Cupriavidus necator: one gene and its partner. Each later gene encodes a partner of the first gene's protein in a complex. Links are inferred from orthologs where the notes say so. Each region holds a gene or a part of one and is shown on either strand. Other genes may lie near its edges. The genes, in order: I6H87_RS14355 and I6H87_RS11450.

Region 1 (9,559 bases):
CGTCGTCCTGCGAGATCAGCACGCCGTTGTGGCGCTCGCCCAGGCCGCCCTCGCGCACCGGCGCGTAGTCGTCGAAGATATGGCTGATCAGGCCGGTGCCGCGCGTCAGCGTCATGAACTCGCCCTGGAAACCGATCAGGCCACGGGCCGGGATGCGGTATTCCAGGCGGGTACGGCCCTTGCCGTCCGACGCCATGTCGAGCAGTTCGCCCTTGCGGCGGCCCAGCTCTTCCATCACGCCGCCCTGGTGGCTGTCTTCGACGTCCACGGTCAGCAGTTCGTACGGCTCGCACTTGACGCCGTCGATTTCCTTGAACACCACGCGCGGACGCGACACGGCCAGCTCGTAGCCTTCGCGGCGCATGTTTTCCAGCAGGATGGTCAGGTGCAGTTCACCGCGGCCAGACACTTCAAAGATGGTGTCGTCGCCGGTATCGGCCACGCGCAGCGCCACGTTGGACTTCAGTTCGCGGTCCAGGCGCTCGCGCAGCTGGCGGCTGGTCACGAATTTGCCTTCACGGCCGGCCAGCGGCGAGGTGTTGACGCAGAAGTTCATGGTCAGCGTCGGCTCGTCCACCTTCAGCATCGGCAGCGCGTCCTGGGCCTCCGGCGCGCACACGGTGCAGCCGATACCCAGTTCTTCGATGCCGTTGATCAGCACGATGTCGCCGGCTTCGGCCTCGGACACGATCTCGCGCTCCAGGCCCTGGAACTTCAGCACCTGGTTGATGCGGCCCTTGATCGGGTTGCCTTCCGGGCCGAACTTGACCACCACGTCCTGCAGCGGACGGGCGCGGCCACGCGAAATGCGGCCCACGCCGATCTTGCCGACGTAGCTGGAGTAGTCCAGCGAGATGATCTGCAGCTGCAGGGGGCCGTCCCGATCGTCGTCACGCACCGGCACCTTGTCCAGCACGGTCTCGAACAGCGGCTTCATGTCGCCGTCGCGCACGTCTTCGGTCAGGCCGGCAAAGCCGTTCAGGCCCGAGGCGTAGATCACCGGGAAGTCGAGCTGCTCGTCGGTGGCGCCCAGCTTGTCGAACAGGTCGAAGGTCTGGTTGATGACCCAGTCCGGGCGCGCGCCCGGGCGGTCGATCTTGTTGACCACCACGATCGGCTTCAGGCCCAGCGCCAGCGCCTTGCGCGTGACGAAGCGGGTCTGGGGCATCGGGCCCTCGACCGCATCGACCAGCAGCAGCACGCCGTCGACCATCGACAGCACGCGCTCCACTTCACCGCCGAAGTCGGCGTGGCCCGGGGTGTCGACGATATTGATATGGGTGCCGTTGTACTCGACGGCACAGTTCTTCGCGAGAATCGTGATCCCGCGTTCCTTTTCCAGGTCGTTCGAGTCCATCACCCGCTCGGCGACTTGCTGGTTGTCGCGGAAGGTGCCTGCCTGGCGCAGGAGCTGGTCGACCAGGGTGGTCTTGCCATGATCGACGTGGGCGATGATGGCGATATTTCGGATGGCGCGGGTCATTGCTGCGTCTCGCTTTGGAGAATCTGAGGTAACCCAACATTCTAGCATGTTGCAGCGCAAGACGCGTTGATCGGAACCGCCACTTACCGAATGAATATCATTGCGAAAAGTGGAATAACCAATTTCCGTTCTTGCTTATCGTTAAACGTGAACATATATTTGCCTCAGCAAAGATTGCAAAGGCAAAGATGTCACGGCTCCCTTCCTCCGATCAACCAGCCGAATCCACGGCCGGCCTGTTCGATCCCGCCCAGTACCAGATGTGCGACAGCGTCGGCTACCTGATGCAGCGCGCCAGGAACATGCTGGCGCACGGGGTCGAGCAGGAAGTCAGCAGCCTGGACATCACGCAGGCACAAGCCAGCTGCCTGATGATGCTGGCGACCGGCCGCGCCTCGACCGTCACCGACCTGGGCCGCGAACTGAATACCGACATGGGCTCGGTCACGCGCCTGCTCAGCCGCATGGAAAAGCGCGGGCTGATCGAACGCCGGCGCCGCGACGCCGACCGCCGCGTGGTCGACCTGTCGGTCACGCCACAGGGCCAGGAACTGGTGGAACGGCTGCCCGCCATCTTCTGCAAGGTGCTTGCCCACCACTTCCGCGGTTTTTCCGAGGATGAGATCCAACTGCTGCGCAGCATGCTGCGACGGATCATCGAAAACAACAGCGGGTAGCGGGCGTGCCTGCCGGCTTCCGGCAAGCCAGAACGTCCGGTCAACCGGACCCCGCAACAGCCCGTAGAAAAAAACAGCATGGCTCCGGCAACGGAGCGTCATCATGAAACCAGCTCTCACTCCCCAAGCCTCCCAGCCAGCCCGCACAAGCGCGCTCGTGCGCCGCGCCGGCACACTGGCGCTGACCGCCGTGGCCGTGGCGGTGCTGGCCGGCTGCGCGGCCCTTGGCAATTCGCACAGCACGCAGACCGTGGCCGACCCGGCCACGATGGCCACCTCGCAGACCTTGCCCGACGAGCATGGCCAGTGGCCCTCGCAGGATTGGGTCGCGCAGTTCAAGGACCCCCAGCTGAGCGCCCTGGTCGATGAGGCGGTCAAGGACAACCCGAGCCTGCAGGCCGCGTTCGCCCGCGTGGAAGCCTCGCGCGCCATGGCCGATGCCACCCGCAGCGCGCTCTATCCGCACCTTGAGTTCGAAGGCAGCCTGATCCGCCAGCGCTTCTCCGAGAAAGACCTGTTCGAAGGCACCCCGCTGGCGGGATCGTGGCAGAACCAGTCGCGCCTGCAGGTGGGCCTGTCCTATGACTTCGATTTCTGGGGCAAGAACCGCGACGCGCTCGAAGCCGCGCTCTCCGACGACCGCGCCGCCGAGGCGGAAAGCCAGGCCTCGCGCCTGATCCTGGCCACCTCGATCGCCCGCAACTACGCCCGCCTGGCTGCGCTGTATGCCCAGCACGACGTGGCAGAGCGCGCCATCGCCCAGCGCAGCGACCTGACCGAGCTGTCGCGCCAGCGCCTGGCCGCCGGCCTCGACACCCAGGTCGAGACCACGCAGGCGCGCGGCACGGTGGCTGCTTCGCGCACCGACCTGCAGCGCGTCGACGAGGAAATCGCCCTGGCGCGCAACCAGCTTGCAGCGCTGCTGGGCAAGGGCCCGGACCGCGGCCTGCAGATCCAGCGCCCGGTGCTGCTGGCGCAGGCCACGCCGACGCTGCCCGACAACCTGACCATCGGCCTGCTGGGCCGCCGGCCGGACCTGGTGGCGGCACGCTGGCGCGTGGAGGCGGCGTCCAAGGACATCAGTGTCGCCAAGAAAGAGTTCCTGCCTGACGTCAGCCTGACCGCCTTTGCCGGCCTGGCCGCGCTGGATCCGTCCAACCTGCTGATGGGCGTCAGCCGCACCTTCGGCATCGGCCCGACCATCCGCCTGCCGATCTTCGAAGGCGGCAAGCTGCGCGCCAACCTGAAGGGCAAGTACGCCGGCTACGACATCGCCGTGGCCAACTACAACCAGGCCCTGGTCGATGCGCTGCGCGAGACCGCCGACACCATGACCAGCATCCGCAGCGTCGACAAGCAGATCCAGACCCAGCGCGAAGCGCTGGACCTGGCCGAGCACGCCTATGCGCTGGCCACCACCCGCTACAAGGCCGGCCTGGGCACGCAGCTGACCGTGCTGAACGCCGAGAGCAATGTGCTGCAGCAGCGCCGCCTGGCGACCGACCTGCAGGCGCGCCGGCTGGACCTGCAGATGGGCCTGATGAAGGCGCTCGGCGGCGGCTACGAGGAGCCTGCGGAAGGCCACGAGAGCGCGGGCCACGGACCGGCGCAGCAACAGCACAACACCCAGGCGGGCGCCCGCGGCTGATCCGCGCACCCAGTGATCGAAGACAAGATTATTCAGAAGACATCATGAGCAACAACCAGCAAGCGGCCGGCACCAACGCCCCCCAGCACCCTGCCCAGCAAGCGCCGGCCACCACCAACAACAACGGCAAGCGCAAGCGCATGCTGCTGTCGCTGACCGCGGCAATCGTGGTCGCCGGCATCGGCTATGGCGTTTACTGGGGCATGTACGCCCGCCACTTTGAAAACACCGACGACGCCTATGTCGCCGGCAACGTGGTCCAGGTCACGCCGCTGGTGGGCGGCACCGTGGTGTCGATCTCCGCCGACGACACGCAGCTGGTCACCGCCGGCCAGCCGCTGATCCAGCTTGATCGCGCCGATTCGCAAGTGGCACTGGAACAGGCCGAGGCCCAGCTGGCACAGGCCGTGCGCGAAGTGCGCACGCTGTACGTCAACAACGGCTCGCTCGCCGCCAACGTGGCGCTGCGCGAAGCCGACGTGGCCAAGGCCCGCGACGACCTGCGCCGCCGCCAGGCCATCGCCGGCTCGGGCGCGGTCTCGAATGAAGAGATCTCGCATGCGCAGTCCGCGCTCAAGGGTGCGGAGTCGGCGCTGCTGGCCGCGCGCGAGCAGCTGGCGTCGAACAAGGTGCTGACCGACCAGACCACGGTGGAGAAGCACCCCAACGTGCAGCGCGCCGCCGCCAGCCTGCGCTCGGCCTACCTGTCGTTCGCGCGCTCGGCCATGCCGGCGCCGGTCACCGGCTACGTTGCCAAGCGCTCGGTGCAGGTCGGCCAGCGCGTGGCCGCCGGCGCGCCGCTGATGGCCGTGGTGCCGCTGGACCAGGTCTGGGTCGACGCCAACTTCAAGGAAGTGCAGATCACGCATATGCGCATCGGCCAGCCGGTGACGCTGGAAGCCGACGTGTACGGCTCCAAGGTGGAATACCAGGGCAAGGTCGCAGGCTTCTCGGCAGGTACCGGCTCGGCCTTCTCGCTGCTGCCGGCGCAGAACGCCACCGGCAACTGGATCAAGGTGGTGCAGCGCCTGCCGGTGCGCATCGCGCTTGACCCGCAGCAGCTCAAGGACCACCCGCTGCGCGTGGGCCTGTCGATGACCGTCAAGGTCGACGTGCGCCGCGAGGAAGGCGCCGCCATGGCCCCTGCCGCGCCGGCCAAGCCGATGCAGACCGATGTCTACGACAAGGTTGCGCAGGACGCCGACCAGCTGATCGCGCGCATCATCGCCGCCAACAACGGCGGCCGCAGCACCGGCCTGCCCTCGGCCAGCGCCGCCAACGCCAAGCCCGCCAACACCTGACCATGGCCATCTCCCCCTCCGCCGCGCAGTCCGGCGGCAGCCAGGCGCCGGCGCGGCCCGTCCGGCCGCTGGCACCGCAGCAGCCGCAGCCGCTGACCGGCGGCAAGCTGGTGGTCGGCACCATCGCGCTGTCACTGGCCACGTTCATGAACGTGCTGGACTCGTCGATCGCCAACGTATCGATCCCGGCGATTTCAGGCGACCTGGGCGTGGCGCCCAACCAGGGCACATGGGTCATCACCTCGTTTGCGGTGGCCAATGCGATCTCGGTGCCGCTGACCGGCTGGCTGACCACGCGCTTCGGCGCGGTGCGGCTGTTCATCACCTCGATCCTGCTGTTCGTGCTGGCATCGTGGCTGTGCGGCGTCGCTCCCAACCTCGAGACGCTGCTGGCCGCACGGGTCCTGCAGGGCGCGGTGGCCGGGCCGATGATCCCGCTGTCGCAGTCGCTGCTGCTGTCGAGCTATCCGCCGCAGAAGAGCACCATGGCACTGGCACTGTGGGGCATGACCACGCTGGTGGCGCCGATCATGGGCCCGCTGCTGGGCGGCTGGATCTCGGACAACATGACCTGGCCGTGGATCTTCTACATCAACGTGCCGGTGGGCATCGTCACGGCCTATGTCACCTGGGCCATCTACAAGGACCGCGAAACCCCGACCAGGGTGCTGCCGATCGACCGCATCGGCCTGGCGCTGCTGGTGATCTGGGTGGGCTCGATGCAGCTGATGCTCGACAAGGGCAAGGAACTGGACTGGTTCCACTCGACCGAGATCGTGGTGCTGACGCTGGTGGCGATTGTCGGTTTCCTGTTCTTCCTGATCTGGGAAAGCCATGAGAAGCACCCGGTCGTCGATATCAGCCTGTTCAAGGGCCGCAACTTCAGCGCCGGCGTGGTCGCCATCTCCGTGGCATACGGGCTGTTCTTCGGCAACCTGGTGATCCTGCCGCTGTGGCTGCAGACGATTGTCGGCTATACGGCCACGGACGCGGGCATCGTGATGGCGCCGGTAGGGATCTTTGCGATCCTGCTGTCGCCGCTGATTGGCAAGAACCTGCCGAAAATGGATGCCCGCTGGGTGGCCACGGCCGCGTTCATCACCTTCGGCATCGTCAGCCTGATGCGCGCCGGCTTCACGACCCAGGTGGACACCCGCACGCTGATGATCCCGACCCTGATCCAGGGCGCAGCCATGGCGATGTTCTTCATCCCGTTGACCTCGATCATCCTGTCGGGCCAGCCGCCGGAAAGGATTCCGGCGGCGTCAGGACTGTCCAACTTCGTCCGGATCACGTTCGGGGCCATCGGCGCTTCGATTTCGACCACGCTCTGGGAAAACCGGACGGCGCTGCACCATGCGCAACTGGTGGAACAGGTCACCCCGTACAACCCGGCCTACCACGACCAGCTCAACCACCTGATGCAGATGGGCATGAGCCAGGCCCAGGCGATCGGCGTGATCGAGCGCAATATCACCCAGCAGGCGGCCATGCTCGGCGCCAACGATATCTTCTGGATCTCGGGGATGCTGTTCTTCGTGCTGATCGGCTTTGTCTGGCTGACGCGGCCGGCCAAGGGCGGCGGCGGGTCAGCGGATGCGTTGGCGGCGCACTGACCCCACCTCTCCGGTTTTCAAGAACTTGGCCCCTGATCGGGGCCGTTTTTTTTTGCTTCGCCGCGGCGTTGCCGCGCCGGGAATGTCCCCCTTGTGTTCCTGTCTTCGTGCCTCTATTATTTGCAAACCAATTTACGGAACCTTGGTTCCAAAAAATGGAACCATAAACAGGTAAGAAGACGTGGAGCATGGAGCGGCGGAGTGAGCATTCTTGAAGGCGTGGAAAGCGTCCTGGACATGTTCGGGCATCACCGGCACGAGATCACTTTTAACGATGTCCTGGACGAACTTGGCCTTGCCAAGAGCTCGGCCTCGCGCCTGCTCGCCCAGATGGTGCGCTACCGCCTGCTGGAACTGCAGCCGTCCACGCGGCGCTACCGCCCTGGCGCGCTGCTGATCCGCGCCGCGCAGGCTGCTGCACAGGCGCATCCTTTCGACGAGCAATGCCGCGAGATCCTGGCCACGCTGTCCGATGCCACCGGCTTCACCGCCTACCTGTCGATGCTGGACGGCACCGACACCGTCGTGCTGCAACGCCTGAACGGAAGCAACCCGGTGCAGGTGCTGTCACCGCCCGGCGCACGCCGGCCGGCATTCACCACAGCGATGGGCCGGGTACTGCTGTCGCGCCTGCCCGAGCCTGAATTCAACTCGCGCTATGGCGCCGCCGGCACCCGCAAGCTGCCGGATGCACCCGCAGGCTGTCCCGCCACGGTCGCCGAGCTGCGCGAGCGTGTGGCGACGGCCCGCGCCGAGCGCAGCGCCATCGCCGTGAATGAAGGCATGCCCGGCATCGGCGCCGTGGCCGCCACGCTGGCAGATCCGCTCTCAGGCGACGTGCGTGGGCTGTGCCTGTCTTTCACCGCGATGCAGGTCAGCCAGGCCCAGGCCCAGGCGCTGCGCGCGACGCTGGTGCAGGCCGTGGCACCCGTGGGACAGCGCATCGGCGACCCACTGTGGCTCGACGCCACCCCACTTATCTAGACTTCGCCGCAACGACTTATGGAACTCCTGTTACTCAGCAACTCCAGCAGCGACGCCGGCTACCTGGTCCACGCCCAGGCGGCAATCCGGGACCTGGCCGCCGGCCGCAAGACTGCCTGCTTCATCCCGTTCGCCGGGGTCACGCGCGACTGGGACACCTACGAGACGTTGGTCCGCGACGCCTTCGCGCCGGTCGGCATCGCGGTGCAATCGCTGCACCGGCAGGCCGAGCCGGCGGCAGCCGTGCGCGCCATCGAGGCGGCTGAACTGATCGTCGTTGGCGGCGGCAACACGTTCCGCTTGCTGCAATGCCTGCGCGAGCGCGGCCTGCTGGCGGCGATCTCGGCGCGGGTGCGATCCGGTGCGGCGCGCTATATCGGCTGGAGCGCTGGCGCCAACCTGGCCTGCCCGACCATCAGCACCACCAACGACATGCCGGTGGCCGACCCGGGCGGCCTGGACGCGCTGGCGCTGGTCCCCTTCCAGATCAACCCGCACTACTTCAACCTGGTCGTGCCCGGCTTCCGCGGCGAAACGCGCGACCAGCGCCTGGCCGAATTCACCGTGCTGCAGCCCGACATGCCAGTGCTGGGGCTGCCCGAAGGCAACTGGGTGCGGGTCTCGGACGATCGCCTCGAAATGGGCGGCGCCCATCCCGCGCGCTGGTTCAGGGGCGCGGACATTGCCGACGTGCAGCCCGGCGCGCTGTCGCTGCCGCGCTGAATTTGCCGGCCTGAGTCCCTGCGTACAGAACCCCACCCCAGCCCCAGGAAGTCAAGCAAGATGTCTATCAAGCAGGTTATTGAATCGATCGAGCTGCTGTCGGCAGCGAATGTCGACGGCGCAGCCGTCGCCTCACTGCTGCGCTCGCGCGGCCTGGACGATGTCACCGTCACGCGCGTGGAAGAGAACGGCCTCTACACCGATTTCCTCGCCTGCACGGTGCCCGGACAGAACCCGGACGCGCCCGCACTTGGCGTGGTGGGCCGGCTGGGCGGCGTCGGTGCACGCCCGGCCGTGACGGGACTGGTGTCCGATGCCGACGGCGCCATCGTGGCCGTCGCCAGCGCGTTGAAGCTGGCCGACATGGCCGCCACCGGCGACGTGCTGGCCGGTCCGGTGCGCATCCACACCCATATCTGCCCGCATGCCGCCACACGGCCGCATCATCCGGTGCCGATGATGAAATCGCCCTTTGCGATGCGCACGATGATGTCGCATGAGGTGCACCCGCGCATGGCGGCGATCCTGTCGGTCGACACCACGCGCGGCAACCGCTTTGTCAACCGCCGCGGCGTGGCGCTGACGCCGGTGGCCAAAGAAGGCTGGCTGCTGCGCCTGCCGGAGCGGATGCTGGACCTGATGGGATGGGTCAGCGGCGAACTGCCGATGGTGTTGCCATTGACCACCCAGGACATCACGCCGTATGAGAACGGCCTGTGGCACGTCAACTCGATCATGCAGCCGGCCATCGTGACCCCTGCCCCGGTGGTGGGCGTGGCGCTGACCGCGCAGACCACTGTGCCAGGCTGCGCAACCGGCGTCACCAACGCCTTCGACATCGACGTGGCGACGCGCTTCTGCATCGAGGTGGCGAAGCAGTTCGGCCAGGGCCAGTGCGACTTCTACGACGCGGTCGAGTGGGCCGAGCTGCAGCGCCGCTATGGCTCGCTGGCCCATCTGCAGACCGTGGGAACCGAGGCATGAACACGCCTGCCGCACGCCAGCCACGCGTGGCCTTCGTCACCATCGGGCAGGCGCCCAGGACAGACGTGGTACCGCAGATGATTGCCGACCTGGGCCTGCCGGCCACTGTGGAAGAGTTCGGCATCCTGGACGCGCTGGGCCCG
Region 2 (9,639 bases), 620 kb from region 1 along the record:
CGCCATCATCGCCGCGGTAACCTTCTTCGGCAGCTTTGCGCTGGTGCCGCTGATCGGCACGGAATTCGTGCCCAATGCCGACCTGGGCGAGACCCAGGTGGGATTCACCACGCCGGTCGGCACCTCGATCGAAGTCACCGAAGCCAAGGTGCGGCAGGTGGAAGCCGCGCTCAAATCGTTCCCCGAAGTGGCCTACACCTACGCCACCATCAACTCGGGCAATGCCTCGGGCCGCAACAATGCGCTGGTGTCGGTGCGCCTGACCGAGCGGCGCTCGCGCCAGCTGTCCACCGCGCAGCTCAACCCGCTGATCCGGCAGCGCCTGGCGGGCATTGCCGGCATCACGCTGACGCTGGTGGGCATGCCCGACGGCGCCGGCGGCCAGAAGGCGATCCAGGTATCGATCCAGGGCGATGACCTGGACGAACTGCGGCGCCTGTCCAGGGAAGCCGGCACGCGCATGAAGGCGATCCGCGGCCTGGCCGACCTGGATTCGAGCATGAAGGACGACCGCCCCACCATCGAGGTGCGCATCCGGCGCGAGCTGGCCTCTGACCTGGGCGTGGGCGTGGCGCAGATCGGCAATGCCCTGCGCCCGCTGCTGGCCGGCGACGCCATCAGCTCATGGCGCGCGCCCGATGACGAGAACTACGACGTGCGCGTGCGCCTGCCCAGGGACGCGCGCACCGGCATGGCCGACCTGAGCGCGCTGATGATCGCCAGCAGCCAGACCAACGCCGACGGCTCGCCCAGGATGGTGCCGCTGCGCCAGATCGCCGAGCTGGTGCCGACCACCGGCGCCAACCAGATCAGCCGGCGCGACCTGAACCGCGAGGTCGAGCTGACCGCCAACGTGGCCGGGCGCTCGGCCGGCGAAGTCGCGCGCGACGTCAAGGCCGCGCTGGACGGCATGAACTGGCCGGCCGGCTACAAGTACCGCTTTGGCGGGTCGACCAAGTCGATGAACGAGTCCTTCGGCTACGCCGTGTCCGCGCTGGCGCTGGCGGTGATCTTCATCTACATGATCCTGGCCTCGCAGTTCGCCAGCTTCTTCCAGCCGATCGCCATCATGACCTCGCTGCCGCTGACGCTGGTCGGCGTGTTCGCGGCGCTGCTGCTGTTCCGCTCGACGCTGAACATGTTCTCGATCATCGGCTTCATCATGCTGATGGGGCTGGTGACCAAGAACGCGATCCTGCTGGTGGACTTCGCCAACCAGGCGCGCCAGGGCCATGTGGACCAGGGTGGAGTTGGCGACGGCCGCCAGCCGCTGTCGCGCGAGGCGGCGCTGGTGGAGGCCGCGCGCGTGCGGCTGCGCCCCATCCTGATGACCACGCTGGCGATGATCTTCGGCATGGTGCCGCTGGCCTTCAGCCTGGGCGAAGGCGCCGAGCAGCGCGCGCCGATGGGCCAGACCGTGATCGGCGGGATCATTACCTCGTCGATCCTGACGCTGGTGGTGGTGCCGGTGATCTATACGTATCTTGATGATTTCGGCGCCTGGCTGCGCCGGCTGTGGCAAGGCAAGCCCGCCAGCGAGCCCGCAGCGCACGCGCAGCCCGCGCCCGGCCGGCAAGCGGCACCGGATCGCCCGGCCCCGGCGGAGGCCAGCGCGGAATGAGCCTGGCGGCGTCTGCAAGGTTAAAATAAAGGGTTTGATAAGACTGTCCGGCCGTGGCACCGCGCGGCCGGCGCACAGACCGACAGCGGTTGGCATTGGTAAGGAATGGCAAGATGGATCTCGAAAAAGCCCGATTCAACATGATCGAACAGCAAATCCGCCCGTGGGACGTGCTGGACCAGGAAATCCTGGACCTGCTGGCGGTAGTCAAGCGGGAGCAGTTCGTCCCGGCCGCGTACGCCTCGCTGGCGTTCGTCGACATGGAGATTCCGCTGCCCGCCGGGCAGAACATGCTGGCGCCGCGCGTGGAAGCCCGCATCCTGCAGGACCTGGCCGTGCGCAAGCATGAGAACGTGCTGGAAATCGGCGCCGGCTCCGGCTACATGGCCGCCCTGCTGGCCAACCGCGCGCGCCACGTGCTGACCGTGGACATCGTGCCCGAGCTGGTCGAGCTGGCCCGCACCAACCTGGCCAACGCGGGCGTCACCAACGTCGACGTGGCCGAAGGCAACGCCGCCGACGGCTGGAGCGCCGCCGCGCCCTACGACGTGATCTGCATCTCGGGCTCGCTGCCGGCGATTCCGCAGTCGATCCTGTCGCAGGTCAAGGTGGGCGGCCGCATCGCCGCCTTCATCGGCGAACTGCCGGTAATGGAAGCGCGCCTGGTCACACGCGTGTCCGAGACCGAATACCAGGTCGTCAACCTGTTCGAAACCGCGGTCAAGCCCCTGCAGGGCGCGGCCCGGCCGTCGCAATTCCAGTTCTGAGGACAGATCCACCATGCAGGTCATCAAAGCGACCGAACTGGCCCAGTGGCTGGCCGATGCCAGCCGCGCCAAGCCGGTCCTGCTCGACGTGCGTGAAGGCTGGGAGGTGCAGACCTGCGCCATGCCCGGCATCACCCACATCCCGATGCGGGACATCCCCGCGCGCGCGGCCGAACTCGACGAAGACGCCGACATCGTCTGCATCTGCCACCACGGCGCACGCAGCATGCAGGTGGCGGCCTACCTGGAGCGCCAGGGCTACGGCAAGGTCTACAACCTGACCGGCGGCGTCGACGCCTGGGCCAGCGATGTCGACCCGGCCATGCCGAAGTACTGAAGCGGCAGTCCAGCACAGCAACACCAAGAAGAATCGACTGTAGCCGCGGCCCGCGCCCGGCAACCTGGAGCTTTCATGACGTTTGCGCCCAACGCCCTGCCCGGAGTGATCCGGACACGCCTGGCGATCGCGGTTTCCCTGCTTGCCCCGCTGCTGGCCATGATGCCGGCGGCACCGGCAAGCGCGGCCGACCTGCTGCAGGTCTATCGCGATGCGCAAGCCAATGACGCGCAGTTTGCCAGCGCGCGCTCGCAGCTGCTGGCCACGCGCGAGCGGCTGCCCCAGGGCCGCGCCGGGCTGCTGCCGCAGGTGGTCGGCACCGCGGGCGCCAACCGCACCAAGCTCGACCAGACCGCTTCGCTGCCGGTCGGCGCCGGGGCCAGCGCCTCCGGCACGCGCTTCTTCAACAACAACAACTGGCAGCTGCAACTGAGCCAGCCGCTGTTCCGCTGGGACCGCTGGGAAACCTACAAGCAGGGCGAACTGGCGTCGCTGGCCGGTGAAGTCAGCTTCCACCAGGCCGAGCTCGACCTGATCACGCGCAGCGCGCAGGCCTACTTCGACGTGCTGGCGGCACAGGACAACCTCTACCTGGCACGCGCGCAGAAGAAGGCCATCTCCGAGCAGCTGGAGCAGGCCAAGCGCAATTTCGAAGTCGGCACCGCCACCATCACCGACACCAACGACGCCCAGGCCCGCTATGACCTGGCCACCTCGACCGAAATCGCCGCGCAGAGCGACCTTGAGATCAAGCGCGCCACGCTGCAGCAGATCACCGGCAAGCCGGTCGACGAAGTGCTGGGCCTGCGCCCCGAGGCACCCATCCCCGGCCCGCAGCCGCCCGACGTCAACGCCTGGGCCGCGCAGGCAGAGACCAGCAACCTGCAGGTGAACCTGGCCAGCTACAACCTGGAAACCGCCCAGCGCGAAACCAACAAGGCCAAGGCCGGCCACCTGCCCTCGGTCGACCTGGTGGCCTCGTACGGCTTCACCAATCAGACCGGCAGCGCCACGCAGGCGATCTCCACCCATTACAACGCCTCGCAGATCGGCGTGCAGCTGACCATGCCGATCTTCGCCGGCGGCCAGATCCAGTCGCGCGTGCGCGAGACCCTGGCCCTGGCCGACAAGGCCGCCAGCGACCTGGAATTCGCGCGCCGCAGCGCCGCGCAGACGGCCCGCCAGACCTACTCCGGCGTGTCCAACGGCCTGGCCCAGGTCAAGGCCCTGGAAGCCGCCGAACGCTCGGCCACCAGTGCGGTGGAATCCAACCAGCTCGGCTATGAAGTGGGCGTGCGCATCAATATCGACGTGCTCAACGCCGAAGCGCAACTGTTTTCGACCCGGCGCGACCTGGCCAAGGCCCGCTACGACACCATCATGAACGGCCTGAGGCTGAAGGCCTCCACTGGCGTGCTGCAGGAAGCCGATGTGGTGCAGATCAACACCCTGCTGACCTCTTCGCCGGGCGCGCTGTACAAGCTGCCCGCGCCCGCCCAGGCCGGCGCCAGGGCCCCGGCAAACCCGCGCGCCTCGGTCGAGCGCCGCGGCACGCGGCGCGAAGCCACGCCTGCCGGCGCACCGCGCTCCTGATCCTCCGCAGCACGCCGCAAAGCAAGACGGGCCGCAACTGCGGCCCGTTTGCGTGAACGGCGTCGCACTACTTCGCCCGCGTACGCGACTCCACCTTCAGCAGCTGCCAGCGGATCGACGACGCATCCGCCGGCGGGTTCGGCACCTGGTACTCGCGCACTCGCAGCGTGTAGGCCACGCCCGGCTCAAAATCCAGCCCCTCGATCGGGCCATACCAGAGCTGCCACGGCGCCTCCGGCGATTCGCGCCAGCGGTAGCACGTCATCTTGCCCACGCCCGAGCACTCCACGCGCTGCGAATCGATATAGACCACCTTCTCCACGCCGCCGGCCTCCACGCTCGCACCGCGCCTGCCCACGCCTTCGCGCTCGACAAACTGCAGCAGGTCGCCGCCGGCGGTCTTCCAGATGATCTGCCGGCCCGTGCTGCCCGCCGACGGCTGCGTGCCGACCGTGGCAAACGGCGTCTGCATCGCCTTGAGCAACGCCGATTCCAGTTCCATGCGCGGCGGCGGGCAAGCCATGCGCGTGCCGGCGATGCGGTCGAAGCGGATGCCGGTATCGGTCTTGCCATAGCTGCCGGTAAAGCGGTTGCAGCCACTGGTACCGCTGACCGTGCCCTGCGCGGCATCGATGCCCTCATTGAACTCAAAAATGATGGGCTGGCCGTTGTCGCCGTGCGGGATATCGCGCTGCGCGCCGTCGGGCTGCTGCCAGCGCACCAGTTCCCAGCGGCTGGGGCCGGAGGGTTGGGTCTGGTTGAGGTTGGTGCCGGCGGAGGGGAGATCAGGCGCCGGCGCGGTCGTGCAGGCCCCGAGCATGACTGCCACCAGCAAGGCGGCCGCGCTGCGGGCAGCCAGGGAGAAGGGGAACAGGCTGGTACGGCTGTGCATGAAGGACTCCTGTAACAGGCCGCTCAAGACGGCCGCATGGATGCAATCGACAGATCTGACAAAGGGCATGCCGAAAAGTGCACCCTACTGATACATCAGTTTAGCAAGGCGGTTGCGCCAAAGCGCCGGTGAAGCATCGATTGAATCACATACATTCTGTAACGTCCCAACCGGTTCGGCGGGCTAGGATGCGAAACATCAAGAAATCCCACCCTGACCATCCGATATAATTGCCTCGCCCGGCGCAGCAATGTGACCGACAGGCTCCGCTGCTCAACAGGCGGCAACAAAATAATAAGAAGGATGGATCGGCCCGCATCCCGAGTGCACAACCCTTCCTCCGGAAACCTCTCTCCATGCTCTTGATGACGAGATTGCAGAGATCCCAATCGTATGGGGTCGACAAAGCTCTGTACCTGGCCGCCTGTGCCGTTCTGGCAGCGTTCCCTGCGCTGATGTTTGTCAAGCCGACGGTTAGCAACCTCTGCTACGGACTCCTGCTCGGCTGGAGCGCCATCACTCTCGTTGCCGGCGGGCGCGAGGGCCGGACGGAATGTGGGGGGCTGTTGCGCAGGTACTGGTTCTTCATGCTGGCCATGGCGGCGTTGCCGCTGGCAGTGCTGTTGCAGCAACTGCTGTCGGGGGCGGAGGAGCCGCATGTTTCTTACCTTTACCTGCGCTTTGCTTTGTTCATTCCGTTGGTTTTTGGGATGGTACGGCTTGGCAGGGGTGGGATGCGGAGCGTGCAGTGGGGTTTCGTGGTCTGTGCACTCCTTTCCGCGGCTTGGATCCACGAGGCGACAGCTGCCGGTCGCCCAGTTCACGTAGGGTCCTCGAATATCATTCCCCTTAGCAATCTTTCCATGCTGATGGGAATACTCGCCCTGATTTCAATTGGATGGGATCGTCCCAGGGACTACCTGCAATCGGGCCTGAAGCTGCTGGCAGGCTTTGCCGGCCTGTACGCCTCATACATGAGCGGCACGCGTGGCGGCTGGCTCGCCATCCCCGTGCTGGCATTTATTGCGCTAGCTGCATCACACAGGCTGACGCGGATGCACAAGGCGGCGGCCATGGTTGGGCTGGCTGGCCTCATGGGCCTCGCGTGGCTCGGCAGCGCCCGCGTGCAGCAGCGCACGGCAGACGTTGTATCCGAAGTGTCTCAATTCGCTCAGCATGTAACCCCGGACACCCCAACCGGGATACGGCTACAGCTCTGGCGAGCCTCACTGGAACTGATACAGGCTCACCCCTGGACCGGCGTGGGGCCAGAGAACTTCGAGCGGACCTTGCAAACGCTTGAGGCGCAGCATGTGATCACCCCGCTGGCTGCCACCATGCCGCATTCACACAACGAACTCCTGCATGCTACGGCCACACTCGGCATCCCGGGACTACTGGCAATCCTTGCCCTGTATCTGGTACCGGCCGCCTTCTTCCTGCGCCACCTTGGCAATGCAGACCGGGGCACGCAGGTTGCCAGCGCCATGGGCCTGGCCCTGTGCTGCGGCTTCATGGTGTTCGGCCTGACCGAGGTCATGTTCGCCACGACCCTGGTCAATGCCTTCTACAGCCTGATCATGGCCGTTTGCTTTGCCTATGTGGTTGCGCGCAAGGACGCATTGCCTGCGCGGGCGGCCAGTTGAGCCAGGACTCACGACGCCACATCTGCTTCCTGACCGGTACCTTGAACGCGATGGCCGGCGCGGAGCGGATGACCGCAACGATCGCCAATGCGCTGGCCGATCTTGGCCATCGTGTCACGATCCTGAGCCTCTGGGATGCTGCCAGCCGGTTCCCTCTGCATCCACGCGTGCACCATGAAGCGCTGTTCGCGCAACGGCCCTCCTTCAAACGCGCCTATTTCGCCACGGTCGCCGGCATCCGCAGGCACTGCACCGCGCATCGCATCGATGTGCTGGTACAGGTCGACACCATGCTTGAACTCTTCGTGCTGCCTGCCACCCTCGGCCTGGGCCTGCACCATATCGCGTGGGAGCATTGCCATTTCGACGAGGATCTCGGCAAGCCGGCACGCAAGGTGGCACGTCGGCTGGCCGCGCAGTTCTGCCGGCAGGTGGTCGTGCTGACAGAACGGGACCGCCGCCGCTGGCGTGAGGCACTGCGGCCGCGCAGCGAGGTCGTCTGCCTGCCGAATCCGCTGCCATTTCCGATCCCGGCCGAACCCGCGCCACGCATGCAGAAGACCGTGCTGGCCATGGGCCGGCTGGTTCCGGCGAAAGGCTTCGATGTCTTGCTGCGCGCCTGGCAGAAGGTGGCGCAAGCGGAACCGGAATGGCAACTGGTCATCCACGGCGAAGGCGAAGAGCGCCCTGCCCTCACTGCACTGATCGGCCAGCTGCAACTGCAAGACCGGGCCAGCCTGCCGGGTATCTGCCAGGATCCGGCGCAGGCCTACGGGCATGCATCGATCTTCTGCCTGAGTTCGCGCTATGAGGGATTCGGGCTGGTGCTGATCGAAGCGATGGCCTTTGGCCTGCCGATCATATCGACCGATTGCGAGACCGGACCCCGCGAACTGCTTACCCCGGGGCAGGATGCTCTGGTGGTTGCCGCGGATGATGCCGATGCGCTGGCCAAGGCGCTGCTGACAGTGATCCGCCAGCCGGAACTGGCGAGCCGCCTTGGCGCCGGCGGCCGCGACAAGGCAAGCCAATTCACGCTGGAGCGGCTTGCGCTGCAGTGGGATGCCCTGGTCAAGGCACCAGGGTAGGCACCGGATCAGCCTTCCAGCGCCGGGGCCAGCGCAGCGAGGGTGCGCACGGTGGCGCCCCGATGCAGGCCTGCAAAGGTCTGCGCATGCGCGCGCATATCCGCCAGCCGGGCTGGATCGGCCAGCACGCTTGCCGCGATGCGCATCAGCGCATCGGCATTGTCGACGCGCAGGCAAGCGCCCGCGGCAATCGCGTCTTCCGTCGCCTGCGCAAAGTTGAAGGTATGCGGACCGACCAGCACCGGCGTGCCGACCGCGCAGGCTTCGATCAGGTTCTGCCCCCCGAGCGGCAACAGGCTGCCACCGATAAAGGCAAGATCCGACGCAGCAAAGTACATCGCCATCTCGCCCATCGAATCGCCCAGCACGATATCGGCAGTCAGCGGCGACTGGATGCCGTCAAGATCCAGTGCACTCCGGCGCTCGACCGAGAACCCCGCACGCGCCGCCATCGCGGCGACTTCATCGAAGCGCTGCGGGTGACGGGGGATCAGCAGCAGAGCGGGACGCGGGACATCGCCCGCCAGTGATTGCCAACGGGAGAACGCGTCGAGCAACATCGGCTCCTCTCCCTCGCGCGTGCTGGCGGCTGCCAGCACCGCACGCGTGCCAATGACCTTGCGCAACTGCTCGCCCAGCGCAACGCCTGCCGGCGCCGGCTGCATATCGAACTTCAGGTTGCCGGTGATCTGCACCGCCGGCACGCCCAACGCCTGAAAGCGCTCGGCATCACCCGCCGTCTGCGCCAGCACGCCCGCAAAATCCGCATACATGACCGCCGCAGCGCGCCCAAACCGCGCCGTGCGCCGGAAGCTGCGCGGCGACAGGCGCGCATTGACCAGGAACAGCGGCACTCCGGCCTTGCGCGCGCCGCGCACCAGGTTGGGCCACACCTCCGTCTCCATCAGCATGCCCGCCTGCGGCCGGAAATACCGCATGAAACACCCCACCAGCCATGGCAGGTCATACGGCAGGTAGCATTGCAGGATGCGCGGCTCCTTGCCGAACAGCTGCGCACCGGTCTGGCGGCCGGTCGGCGTCATGTGCGTCAGCAGCAGGCGGTGGTGCGGATAGGCGCCGAGCAGCGCCTCGATCAGCGGCTGCGCGGCGCGGGTCTCGCCCACCGACACGGCGTGGACCCATAGCCACGGACCTTTCCGGGGCAGGCTGCCGTATATACCCAGGCGTTCGCCGACATGCTGCAAGTAGCCCGGCTCCTTGCGCGCACGCCAGGCCAGGCGCAGCAGCGCCAGCGGCAGCACCACCACCCATAACATGCTATAGAGCAAACGCAGCATCAGGCAGCCACTCCGCGCACGCGGCAAGCCGCGTCGTAGACCTCATCGACAGACGGCACCACGCCGTCGTCACCGACATTGGCGATGCGCCCGGACCAGTAGCCCTCAGTCTTCCAGCGCCACGTGGCCGTATAGATCTCCACCGTCGGCCGGCACAACGCCGCGGCAATATGGACCAGGCCCGTATCGACCCCGATCACCACCTCGGCCCCGTTGATCAGCCCGAAACCCTGCATCACCGAGAATCGCGGCAACACCCTCGCCTGCGGCACACCAGCAGCGATCTCTTCGGCAGCCTGGCGTTCCTTGTCATTGCCCCACGGCAGCAACATCACCAGACCCTCATCCGCCAGCCGCCTGCCCAGCGCATGCCAGTTCTGCACCGCCCATTTCTTGC

The links.
Region 2: the proteins of I6H87_RS14355 (region 1) and I6H87_RS11450 are in contact, whole or in part, in a cryo-EM structure (PDB 8ZAL), measured with the Escherichia coli proteins. The link is inferred for Cupriavidus necator from one-to-one orthologs.

Annotation. Positions count from the first base shown.
Region 1 is NZ_CP066018.1:3,069,595-3,079,153, reverse strand. Bases 3,172-5,980 are described here. They hold I6H87_RS14355 (HlyD/EmrA/EmrK family protein), read left to right. Parts: upstream 3,172-3,852; coding sequence 3,853-5,109; downstream 5,110-5,980. Other genes in these bases: I6H87_RS14350 (DHA2 family efflux MFS transporter permease subunit), read left to right, coding at 5,112-5,980; I6H87_RS14360 (AdeC/AdeK/OprM family multidrug efflux complex outer membrane factor), read left to right, coding at 3,172-3,808. Outside these bases: translational GTPase TypA, read right to left, coding at 1-1,483; I6H87_RS14365 (MarR family winged helix-turn-helix transcriptional regulator), read left to right, coding at 1,672-2,160; more of I6H87_RS14360, read left to right, coding at 2,264-3,171; more of I6H87_RS14350, read left to right, coding at 5,981-6,725; I6H87_RS14345 (IclR family transcriptional regulator), read left to right, coding at 6,927-7,709; dipeptidase PepE, read left to right, coding at 7,728-8,432; I6H87_RS14335 (DUF1177 domain-containing protein), read left to right, coding at 8,493-9,416; I6H87_RS14330 (AroM family protein), read left to right, coding at 9,413-9,559. UniProt on the Escherichia coli protein: Part of the tripartite efflux system EmrAB-TolC, which confers resistance to antibiotics such as CCCP, FCCP, 2,4-dinitrophenol and nalidixic acid. EmrA is a drug-binding protein that provides a physical link between EmrB and TolC.
Region 2 is NZ_CP066018.1:2,453,440-2,463,078, reverse strand. The notes cover bases 2,171-5,059. They hold I6H87_RS11450 (TolC family outer membrane protein), read left to right. Parts: upstream 2,171-2,800; coding sequence 2,801-4,318; downstream 4,319-5,059. Other genes in these bases: I6H87_RS11445 (META and DUF4377 domain-containing protein), read right to left, coding at 4,386-5,059; I6H87_RS11455 (rhodanese-like domain-containing protein), read left to right, coding at 2,402-2,725; I6H87_RS11460 (protein-L-isoaspartate O-methyltransferase family protein), read left to right, coding at 2,171-2,388. Outside these bases: I6H87_RS11465 (efflux RND transporter permease subunit), read left to right, coding at 1-1,621; more of I6H87_RS11460, read left to right, coding at 1,735-2,170; more of I6H87_RS11445, read right to left, coding at 5,060-5,210; I6H87_RS11440 (O-antigen ligase family protein), read left to right, coding at 5,567-6,856; I6H87_RS11435 (glycosyltransferase family 4 protein), read left to right, coding at 6,853-7,944; waaA (lipid IV(A) 3-deoxy-D-manno-octulosonic acid transferase), read right to left, coding at 7,953-9,242; waaC (lipopolysaccharide heptosyltransferase I), read right to left, coding at 9,242-9,639. UniProt on the Escherichia coli protein: Outer membrane channel, which is required for the function of several efflux systems such as AcrAB-TolC, AcrEF-TolC, EmrAB-TolC and MacAB-TolC. These systems are involved in export of antibiotics and other toxic compounds from the cell.